Regions from separate parts of the Mesorhizobium sp. P160219 genome, predicted to be linked through region 1. Evidence: predicted binding sites of a transcription regulator. Region 1 holds the regulator's gene; the other holds the start of a gene.
What was found. The regulator LexA, encoded in region 1, represses DNA repair genes until DNA is damaged. The targets are predictions, from matches to a motif close to TGTTCNNNNTGTGTTCNG.
Positions count from the first base shown of each region.

Region 2: a site for LexA is predicted at 3,009-3,026, ahead of uvrA (excinuclease ABC subunit UvrA). Genes of this name have one in related genera too.

Region 1 covers NZ_JBYNWG010000001.1:4,350,728-4,356,232, forward strand. Annotated here, with positions in the region: gene AC3EMP_RS21075 (ComEC/Rec2 family competence protein) at 3-2,459, shown strand; gene lexA (transcriptional repressor LexA) at 2,453-3,235, opposite strand; gene AC3EMP_RS21085 (GntR family transcriptional regulator) at 3,441-4,205, opposite strand; gene kynU (kynureninase) at 4,373-5,505, shown strand, end outside.
Region 2 covers NZ_JBYNWG010000001.1:4,235,574-4,241,078, reverse strand. Annotated here, with positions in the region: gene AC3EMP_RS20465 (hypothetical protein) at 1-474, opposite strand, end outside; gene AC3EMP_RS20460 (ArsR/SmtB family transcription factor) at 608-922, shown strand; gene AC3EMP_RS20455 (SRPBCC family protein) at 919-1,386, shown strand; gene AC3EMP_RS20450 (ATP-dependent Clp protease proteolytic subunit) at 1,416-2,024, shown strand; gene AC3EMP_RS20445 (hypothetical protein) at 2,171-2,392, shown strand; gene uvrA (excinuclease ABC subunit UvrA) at 3,176-5,505, shown strand, end outside.

The sequences.
Region 1 (5,505 bases):
CGATGGCTGGACGTGGCCGGGGCACGAAGGAAGGCGAAGGCGGCGAGGCAAGCGTCAGCGAACGCTCGCTGTTTGCCGATAGTCCCTATGCCGAGCCGCTGCCCCTCGCGCTGCCTGAGCCGCATCCCGGCATAGCGCCCGCGCTGCCCGGTCACGCCTTGCCGGCGCAAGTCACAGCGCCCGGATCTATCGCCCGACTGCGCAGACGGCTTCGCCGCCCGTCATGGCCCGCGCTCCGCCGCAGCCTTGCCGTGGCCGCCAACACGGAGCTCGACCGGGGCGTCGCCTTCCTGCTGGTCCCGGTTTTCCTGGCAGCCGGCGTCATCGTCTACTTCTCGCTGGCCGGCGAGCCGGGCTTTGCGCAGCCAATCGCCATTGTGGTGCTGGCGACATGTTGCGCTGTCGCCACGCGATCGCGGCCGAGGACGCATCTGTTCTGCATGGCCGCGATGCTGTGCGCGCTCGGCGTCGTCGCCGCCAAAGTCGAGACTTGGCGCGCCGGAACGCAGATGCTCGGCTCCGAGATTCAGACACGGCTGACCGGCCGCGTCGTCAGTCTCGAACAGATGGAAAGCGGCCGCATCAGGCTGACGCTCGATGTGGTTTCGACCGCTTACCCCGAGCTGCGCTACGCCCCGGAGCGGGTCAGGCTCTCGGCGCGGACCGTTCCCGCCGATATGACCGCCGGCTCCCTGATCACCGGCTATGCCAGGCTGTTGCCGCCGACCGGTCCGGTGCGGCCGGAGAGCTACGATTTCTCCTTCGACAGCTATTTCACCGGTATCGGCGGCAGCGGCTTCTTTCTCGGCAATCCGAAAACCATTGCTACGCAGGGACCGCCGCCGCTGACCGCGCGGCTCTCCTCGGCAATCGAGAACGCGCGCGAAAACATTGCCGACCATATCAGGGGCAAAATCGGCGGCGCCGAAGGCGAGATTGCCGCGGCGTTGATTGTCGGGGTGCGCGCCGGCATCCCGGACGAGGTCAACGAAGCGATGCGGCGCACCGGCATCTACCACATCATCTCCATCTCCGGCCTGCACATGGCGCTGGTTGCCGGCACCATCATGGCGTTGCTGCGTGGCGCCTTTGCGCTGTTTCCCGATTTCTCTTCGCGCCGCCCAGTCAAGAAATATGCAGCAGTGGCAGCACTCGTCTCCATCGCCGCCTATCTCGTCATTTCAGGCGTCGTGGTTGCCGCCGAGCGCAGCTTCATCATGCTGGCGGTCATGCTTGTCGCCGTGCTGTTTGATCGCGCCGCACTCACCATGCGCAATCTGGCGATCTCCGCCATTGCCGTCATCCTGGTGTCGCCGCACGAGGTGGTCGGTCCCAGCTTCCAGATGTCGTTTGCTGCCACCGCCGCCCTTGTCGGCGCCTATGCCGGCTGGGCCGATTACCGCGCCGACAAGGTGAGAACGCCGCCGGCAAAGCGCTCCTTCGTCGGCTTCCTGTCGCGAAAATTCGCGCTGGCCATGGGCGGCCTCGCCATGACCTCGATCATCGCCGGCAGTGCAACCTTGCTGTTCGCCATCTGGCATTTTCAGCGTGTGTCGCCGCTCAGCCTGATCGCCAATCTGGCCGTGATGCCGATTGTTTCGTTGATCGTCATGCCTTTTGCCGTGCTCAGCGCACTGGCGATGCCGTTCGGCGCCGACGGGCCGTTCCTCTATGTGATGGGCAAGGGTCTGATGGCGATGATCGCTATATCGGCCTGGATTTCCGAGCGCTCGCCGGTCGACGCCGTCGGGCTGATCTCCATCCGCTCGGTGCTGTTGGTGGCGGTCGCCCTCGTCATCGCCACCATGGCCACCACCTGGCTCAGGTTGGCGGCCGTGCCTTTCGCGCTGGCCGGCCTGTTGACGGTGCCGCAGGTGCTTACGCCCGACGTGCTCATATCCGAGGATGCGCATCTGGTGGCCATGCCGATCGGTGGCGGCGAACTCGCCCTCAACCGCGAACGCTCCAACGAATTCACCACGGACAATTGGAAACGGGCGCTGCGGGCCGAAACCATTATCCCACCTGAGATTTTCGAGTCAACAGATACGCGGTTCGATCTCGATCCGCTCGATCTGCCGCCCGGCTCGCCCTTCTATTGCACCGGCGATCTCTGTATCGCCCGGCACCCTTCCGGAGCCATTGTAGCGCTTGCGAAAGACCGCAAGACGGCGCGGCCGGCCTGTGCCTTCGCGAGCCTGATCGTCATCGATGACGCCACCGCCTACAATCCGTGCCGCGACCCGCTGGTGCTGGTCGTGACGAAGAAACAGCTGGCCCGCGACGGCAGCGCCGCCGTCTTCTTCGATCCGCAATCGGCAGCTGCAGCGCCAACCATCCGCTTCGCCGTCGACAAGCCGTATCGCCCCTGGCACGAGCAACGCCGCTTCTCCCGCGAAGCGCGCGGCCTGCCGCCTTACAACCAGCGTGAAAAGTACAAACCCAAGCCGGCTCAGTAGCGCCGGATCAATCCGACAAGCTTGCCCTGCACCTTCACCCTGTCCGGTCCAAAAATGCGGGTCTCGTAGGCCGGGTTGGCGGCTTCCAGGGCGATCGAGGCGCCCTTGCGGCGGAAGCGTTTCAGGGTCGCTTCCTCATCGTCGACCAACGCCACCACGATCTCGCCGGGGCTGGCTGTGTCGGCATTGCGGATGATGACCGTGTCGCCATCGAAAATGCCGGCCTCGATCATCGAATCGCCCTTGACCTCGAGCGCGTAGTGTTCGCCGCCCATGATCATATCGGGCGGCACCGAGATCGAATGGGTCTGATGCTGGATGGCGTCGATCGGCACGCCGGCGGCGATGCGTCCCATAACCGGGATTGAAATCGCGGAAACGGCATCGTCATTGCCGGCCGACATCGAACGCGACGGCGAGCCCGGCTTGATCTGGCGGCCGAGACCGCCTTGGCCCAACGCGCCTTGTCCTTGGCCGCCTTGCCCTTGGCCGGTTTGACCAAGACTGCCCTGAATGACGCTCGGCGAAAACTTCCTCGCCGCATTGAGGCCTGGTGCGATCGAGTCGGGCAGCCGCAGCACTTCCAGCGCGCGCGCCCGGTTCGGCAGCCGGCGAATGAAACCGCGCTCCTCAAGCGCCGTGATCAGGCGGTGGATGCCGGACTTGGAGGCGAGGTCGAGCGCTTCCTTCATCTCGTCGAAGGACGGCGGGATTCCGCTCTCCTTCAGGCGTTCATGGATGAACATCAGAAGCTCATGTTGTTTGCGCGTCAGCATCGCGGCCCCCAAGGGTTCTGAAACCAGAATCAGAAAAAACAAACCCAGAACAAACACTATCTGTTCCAGTTGTGTTCCGCAACCTTTTAAAGTTTAATGAATGTGTTGACGTTTTGTTCAGCGTAACGTTCGGCGCTGCGAGCGCCGCCTGCGCCCAGTTGCCAGCAACGGGGTGAAACGAAGACAAAGTGCCCTGCGTCGTCGGCTACGATCGCCGCTTCCTTTTCGGACGGGGCTGCGCAGCATCCGCGCCGGGTTCGCTCTGGGCATAGACCTGCAGCGTGTAGCCGATGTGAGCGGTCATCAGAGTTTTCGCACGTTCGACGTCGCGATCGAGGGCCGCTTCCATCAGGGCGGTATGGTGTTCGATCGCCACGGCGTCGCGCAGGGCCGCCACGGCCTTCCGGTGTCCATCCGTGCGGCCGGCGGCGGCGCGCAGCGTCGGGGCCAGACCCAGAAAGCGGTGATGGCGATGCAATTGGTCGGAAATCGTCGCATTGAACTGCTGCAGCCAGCTGGATGTCGCGGCACTGAGCAGGGCCGCATGGAAGGCATCGTGTTTTTCGTACCACGCGTCGACCGCATCATCCGATGGATCGTCGAGAACAGACCCGCACCGTGAGAGACGATAGTGGGCGGCAACGACCGCGTCTTCCCACTCACGGTCGCCTTTCTCGATCGATTCCACCAGCAGGGGCAGTTCGACCACCAGCCGCGCACGCGCCAGATCCTCGAGCTCCGCCCGAGAGACGGGAGCGACCGCAAACCCGCGGTTGCTGATGGCGGTCACAAGCCGTTCCGCCTCCAGCCGCGACAGCGCCTCGCGCAACGGCGTCCAGCCGATGCCGTAGGTGTTGCGCAACGTGCTCAGCTTCAACGGCGCGGCAGGCGCCAGCCGGGTCGCAAGAATATCGCGCCTGAGCAGGCGATAGGCCACTTCCGTCTTCGAGGTCTGCTCGTCATCCAGCATCGTGATCCATCAGTCATAAACGCTCGGCGGATCATTATATATCAAAGCCTTTCAATGGGTGAATTATATATAATGTTTGACAGTTCAAGGGCGACCACTCAAGATCGCCGGCATGTTTGGGCGGCAGGCTCCGCCGCGCGCGTTTGTCCATGGAGGGGCGCCGGATCATGAGCACGACACCCGATCTCGCTGCAATCGAAGCAATGGATGCCGCCGATCCGCTGCGCTCCATGCGTGAACGCTTTGTCTTGCCGCAAGGCGTAATTTATCTCGACGGCAATTCGCTGGGTGCCGCGTCACCAGCCGTCTTCAGCGAATTGCAGCAGGCCGCCACGCAGGAATGGGCGCACGACCTCATTCGCGCCTGGAACACCGCTGGCTGGTTCAACATGCCGGTGGAACTGGGAGATCAGCTCGGACGACTGATCGGCGCGGCTGACGGGCAGACGGTGGTCTGCGACACAACCTCGATCAACATCTACAAGCTGCTGCACGCCGCGCTCGGCATGCGGCCGGCTCGGTCGGCCATCGTTGCCGAGGGCGACAGTTTCCCGACCGACCTCTACATGGCCGAAGGCGTCGCCTCGACCCGGCCGGGAACGCGGCTGCGGCTGGAGGGCGTCGACGCGGCCGCAATCGAGGAGCTGATCGACGACAGCGTTGCCGTCATCCTGGTCAACCACGTAAACTACAAATCCGGCCAGTTGCGCGACATGGCGGCGCTGACGCGCAAGGCACATGACGCCGGCGCGCTGATCATCTGGGACCTCTGCCACACCGCCGGCGCCTTGCCGGTCGAACTCGACCGTGCCAATGCCGATTTCGCTGTCGGCTGCACCTACAAATACCTCAATGGCGGCCCGGGCTCGCCGGCCTTCATCTACGCGGCCGAGCGCCACCATGGTGATATCAGGCAGCCGCTCAGCGGCTGGTGGGGCCATGCGCGGCCCTTTGCCTTCGAGCAGGGCTTTGCCGTCGGCAGCGGCATCCGCCGCTTCCTGTGCGGAACGCAGCCGGTGCTGTCGATGCGGGCGCTCAAGGGCGCGCTCGATATCTGGAACGACGTCGACATGGCGGCGGTGCGCAGAAAAAGCATCGCACTGACCGACCTGTTTATCCAGCTCGTCGAAGCCAGATGCGGCGCCTACGGCCTTGAACTCGAAAGCCCGCGCGACGGCAGCCAGCGCGGCAGCCAGGTGTCGTTCCTCCACCCGCATGGCTACCAGGTGATGCGGGCGCTGATCGAGCGCGGCGTGATCGGCGATTTTCGGGCGCCGTCGACCATCCGTTTCGGCTTCAC
Region 2 (5,505 bases), 120 kb from region 1:
GTCAAGGAATGGCAGCAATCGCCGACGCGGGCGCGTGGATTTAGCTGACACGCAGGGGCGAGAAGCGGTGTCGTCAGCGCCGTTTTTTAGCTGGTGGCAACGGACCGGAAAAGCCGCTCCACTCCATGCCCATGCATGGGCGCGCTGTGCGATCACGGTTGGCGCCGACATCAGCCCGACTGCAGGTTCAGATTTCAGAGCCGGGTCATTCAGCAATTTCCCGATCGCGCGCCCGTGCCACCACACCTGAGCGACGAGCGCCGCTACCACCGCGATCAGGCCCCAGGTCCCCAATCCTTCGCCGAAGATGTAAATCCCGTATGGCGGGGATAGCGCCGTACCCAGCTTGGCCAACAAGATCACGGCCACGAAACCGATGACGGCGATCGCTCCTATACCGAGTACGAGGCGGCGATAGAGCCTCAGAGCCTCGTTGAGGTTCTCGGCGGACGAAAGATCGACGTTGGAATTCATAAATACTACTCCTGCCTCGCGATGATCGGCCCATCTTGTTCCCCACGGCTTAGAGGCCCGGCAGGATCCAATCAATACGCGGCATTCAAAACACCCCTTGCCAAATCGATAAGTATCGACTTATGCTTTTGCCATGATCGAAGCAGAGATTTTTCGCGCCCTGGCCGACCCGACGCGACGCGCCGTCTACGAGCGGCTGACTTCCGGCGAGATGAGCGTGTCGGAGTTGCGCACCGGCATGAGCGTGTCGCAGCCGGCGGTGTCGCAGCACCTTGCCGTGCTGCGCGGCGCAGGCCTGGTCAGCGAAAGACGCGCCGGCCGCAACGCCTACTATCGCGCCGATCCGCAAGGGCTCGAGCCGCTGCTCGGCTGGATCGAACGCTACCGCGCATTCTGGCCGGAGCGCATCGAAAGACTGAAGGCCGTTTTGAAGGACATGGACCAATGACCGACGAAAAGCAGACGCAGACCGCCAAGGATGCCCTCGCCTTCGAATGCGATCTGCCGGACGCACCGGAAAAAGTGTGGCGGGCACTGACCGTGCCGGACCTCTTGGCGGAATGGATGATGCCGAACGACATCAATCCGGAAACCGGCAGCCGCTTTGCCTTTGCCGGGCCTGAGAAGCCGATCGAGTGCGAAGTGCTCGATGCCGAACCGGGGCGCCTGCTGCGCTATTCCTGGCGCGAGCGTTCCGGCGACGCCAACCGCGAGGAGCTGGAGAGCATCGTCACCTTCACACTCGCCCGCACCGTTTCCGGCGGCACGCATCTGCGCATCGTCCATGACGGGTTTGTCCTGACGCCTGCGGTCGCGATGGCCGGCGCCGGCTGCCGGCTCTGGCTGCGCGCATACAAGCCCAAACCGCCTGTCGCCGCCAACGCGCCACGCCTGTTGCTGCGCGCTGCCTGACCCGGAAAAATCAAAACGGAGACAATGAGATGAGCGGCTTTGCCAATCTGGTGCCGATGGTGATCGAGCAATCGAGCCGCGGCGAACGTGCCTTCGACATTTTCTCGCGGCTGCTGCGCGAGCGCATCATCTTCGTCAATGGCGAGATCAATGACGGCATGTCGGCGCTGGTCTGCGCCCAGCTCCTGTCGCTGGAATCGGACAATCCCGACAAGGAGATCTCGCTCTACATCAACTCGCCGGGCGGCGTGGTGACCAGCGGCTTCGCCATCTACGACACGATGCAATATGTCAGCTGCCCGGTGTCGACCGTGTGCATGGGCTTTGCCGCGTCGATGGCCTCCTTCCTGCTGATGGCGGGAACGCCGGGGCGGCGCATCGCGCTGCCCAATGCCAGCATCGTGCTGCACCAGCCTCTGGGCGGCTTCCAGGGCCAGGCCTCCGACATCCAGCGCCATGCCGAAGGCATTTTGCGCACCAAGCGGCACATGGCCGACCTCTACGCTCACCATTGCGGCCGCACCCACGAAGAGGTCGAACGCACACTCGACCGCGATTTCTTCATGACCGCGAAGGAGGCCAAGGACTGGGGCCTCGTCGACCACGTCTTCGACACCCGCAAGCAGGCAGCGGCCTGATCGGCGGATTGAATGCAGGCCGGTGTTCCCTCAATTTCAACGCCGCTGGTCTGGCCTCGCCTTGAGCGCGGCACTATAGTCTTGCCATGCGCTACCACCTGAACAGACTGACCATAGCCATTGCCATCACGGCGGCGACATCGAGCATGGCCTTTGCCGGGGGCAGCACCAGCACGTCGCGGAAAGGCGCCCTGCCCGGCGTGGCCGGCGACTACCGCATCGCCAAGCCCGCGCCGCAGCCGGAGCCGGACGACGCGCTGCCTGCCGTCGAGAACGGCACGTTCAAGATCGGCGACACCGATGTCAGGATTTCCGGCAGCATCACTGTCGATGTCGGCACGGGTGGGATCAAGCCGCCGCGCCGGTAGCCCCTTCTCCCAGCTACTATACGGGAGAGAAAGCCTGCGCCGACGACTTCCTCGCAAAAGAACAGCCCCGCCGTTGCTTCCGCTAACGGTCGGGGCTTTTTTTGGATTCCAAATCCAAACTGCCGGTAGTGTTATACCGACTTTGATTTCGGATGCTTCGCGGCATTCAGCCGACGATCCGACTAGCCGTCTCTGATTTTTGTGGGATTCGGCAGGTCACGGTTTGTCTGGTGGTTTGTTGGACTGACGCGATGCGTTCGTTTGGACGCATACACTCCAATGCCTTGAAACTACCTGGCACTTATGCCCGCCGCGGCTCCACTAGCAGGTGGAGCCTCAAGGGACTATCCGGTGGCGTCATGCTCCGCTCCTATGTCCGTTGCGACTGGTGTCAATCCGAAGCACAAATCGCAAAAACCTGCGGCGTCTCGCAGGCCGCTATGGGCGGCGAGGCCATCAAAGACGGCCGGCTCCGTTGACTCCGGCAGAGTGCGCCCCTGATTCGACGGCGTCAACCTTGAATAGCCGGTTACGGAAAATGTGATCGCCGGGAGCTTACGTCAGGGTCAGTTTCTGAAACACCCTTGTCAGTTTCTGCACAGCTTTGTCAGGAGCGTGTTCGGTCTTTGTTCTTTCCGCTTGCCCGTTCGCGCGAAAGACGGTTAAACGGCTTTGGTCGAGAAGTGTGGCGTCTCTCGACGTGGCGGCAAAAATACCTACATAGGGAATGGCCGGGAAAACCCGCCGATCCCACTGACACCAGACCTGAGGCGGCGACCGGCGATGGCCGACCATAAATACCTTTCCATTCGCGGGGCACGCGAACACAACCTAAAGAATGTCGATCTCGACCTGCCGCGTGACAGCCTGATCGTCATGACCGGCCTGTCGGGCTCCGGCAAATCGTCGCTTGCTTTCGACACCATCTATGCCGAGGGCCAGCGCCGTTACGTCGAGAGCCTGTCGGCTTATGCGCGCCAGTTCCTCGAAATGATGCAGAAGCCGGATGTCGACCAGATCGACGGCCTGTCGCCGGCCATCTCGATCGAGCAGAAGACCACGTCGAAGAACCCGCGTTCGACGGTCGGCACCGTCACCGAGATCTACGACTACATGCGCTTGCTGTTCGCGCGCGTCGGCATCCCCTATTCGCCGGCGACCGGCCTGCCGATCGAGAGCCAGACGGTTTCACAGATGGTCGACCGGGTGCTGGCGGTCGAGGAAGGCACGCGCCTTTTCCTGCTGGCGCCGATCGTGCGCGGCCGCAAGGGCGAGTATCGCAAGGAACTGCTGGAGCTGCAGAAGAAGGGCTTTCAGCGCGTCAAGGTCGACGGCGTCTTCTATGAGATCGCCGATGTGCCGGCGTTGGACAAGAAGTACAAGCACGACATCGACGTCGTCGTCGACCGCATCGTCGTGCGCGGCGACCTGGCGACACGGCTTGCCGATTTCATCGAAACGGCGCTGAAGCTCGCCGAAGGGCTGGCGGTGGCCGAGTTCGCCGACCGGCCGCTCGACGCCAGCCAGACCGGCGAGGACTCGGTCAACAAATCGAAGAACGAGACGCATGAGCGCATCCTGTTCTCGGAAAAATTCGCCTGCCCGGTTTCCGGCTTCACCATTCCGGAGATCGAGCCCAGGCTGTTCTCGTTCAACAACCCGTTCGGCGCCTGCCCGACCTGCGACGGCCTCGGCAATCAGCGCGCCATCGACGCCAGCCTGATCGTGCCGGACGAAAACGTCTCGCTGCGCGACGGCGCCGTCAGCCCGTGGGCGAAATCGACCTCGCCCTATTATGCGCAGACGCTGGAAGCGCTGGGCAAGGCATACGGCTTCAAGCTCGGCGACAAGTTCAAAGACCTGACCGAAGAGGCCAAGGAAGCCGTCCTGCGCGGCACCGGCGAGCGCGAGGTCACCTTCCAATATGATGACGGCCTGCGCTCCTACAAGACCACCAAGACGTTCGAGGGCGTCATTCCCAATCTCGAACGGCGGTGGAAGGAAACCGAATCCGCCTGGATGCGCGAGGAGATCGAGCGCTTCATGTCGGCGACGCCCTGCCCGGTCTGCAAGGGATACCGGCTGAAGCCGGAAGCGCTGGCGGTGAAGATCGCCGGCAAGCATATCGGCGAAGTCACAGAGCTGTCGATCCGCAAGGCCGACCAGTGGTTCACCGAACTGCCGCCACATCTCAACGACCAGCAGAACGAGATCGCGGTGCGCGTTCTCAAGGAAATCCGTGACCGCCTGCGCTTCCTCAACGATGTCGGCCTCGACTATCTGACGCTGTCGCGCAATTCCGGCACGCTGTCGGGCGGCGAGAGCCAGCGCATAAGGCTGGCGTCGCAGATCGGCTCCGGCCTCACCGGCGTGCTCTATGTGCTGGACGAGCCGTCGATCGGCCTGCACCAGCGCGACAATGCCCGCCTGCTCGACACGCTCAAGCATCTGCGCGACATCGGCAACACGGTGATCGTCGTCGAGCATGACGAGGACGCCATCCTGCATGCCGATTATGTCGTAGACATGGGTCCGGCCGCCGGCATTCATGGCGGCGAGATCATCGCCCAGGGCACGCCGCAGCAGGTGATGGCCAATCCCAACTCGATCACCGGTAAATATCTGTCGGGCGCGCTCGAAGTCGCCACGCCCGGTGTCAGGCGCGAGGCCAAGAAAAACCGCCGGCTGAAGATCGTCGGCGCGCGCGGCAACAATCTCAAGAACGTCACTGCCGAAATCCCGCTCGGCACTTTTACCGCCGTCACCGGCGTGTCTGGCGGCGGCAAATCGACCTTCCTGATCGAGACGCTGTTCAAGGCGGCGTCGCGCCGCATCATGGGCTCGCGCGAGCATCCGGCCGATCACGACCGCATCGAGGGCCTCGAATTCCTCGACAAGGTCATCGACATCGACCAGTCGCCGATCGGCCGCACACCGCGTTCGAACCCGGCCACCTACACCGGCGCCTTCACACCGATCCGCGACTGGTTTGCCGGGTTGCCCGAGGCCAAGGCCCGCGGCTATCAGCCGGGCCGCTTCTCCTTCAACGTGAAGGGCGGCCGCTGCGAGGCCTGCCAAGGCGACGGCGTCATCAAGATCGAGATGCACTTCCT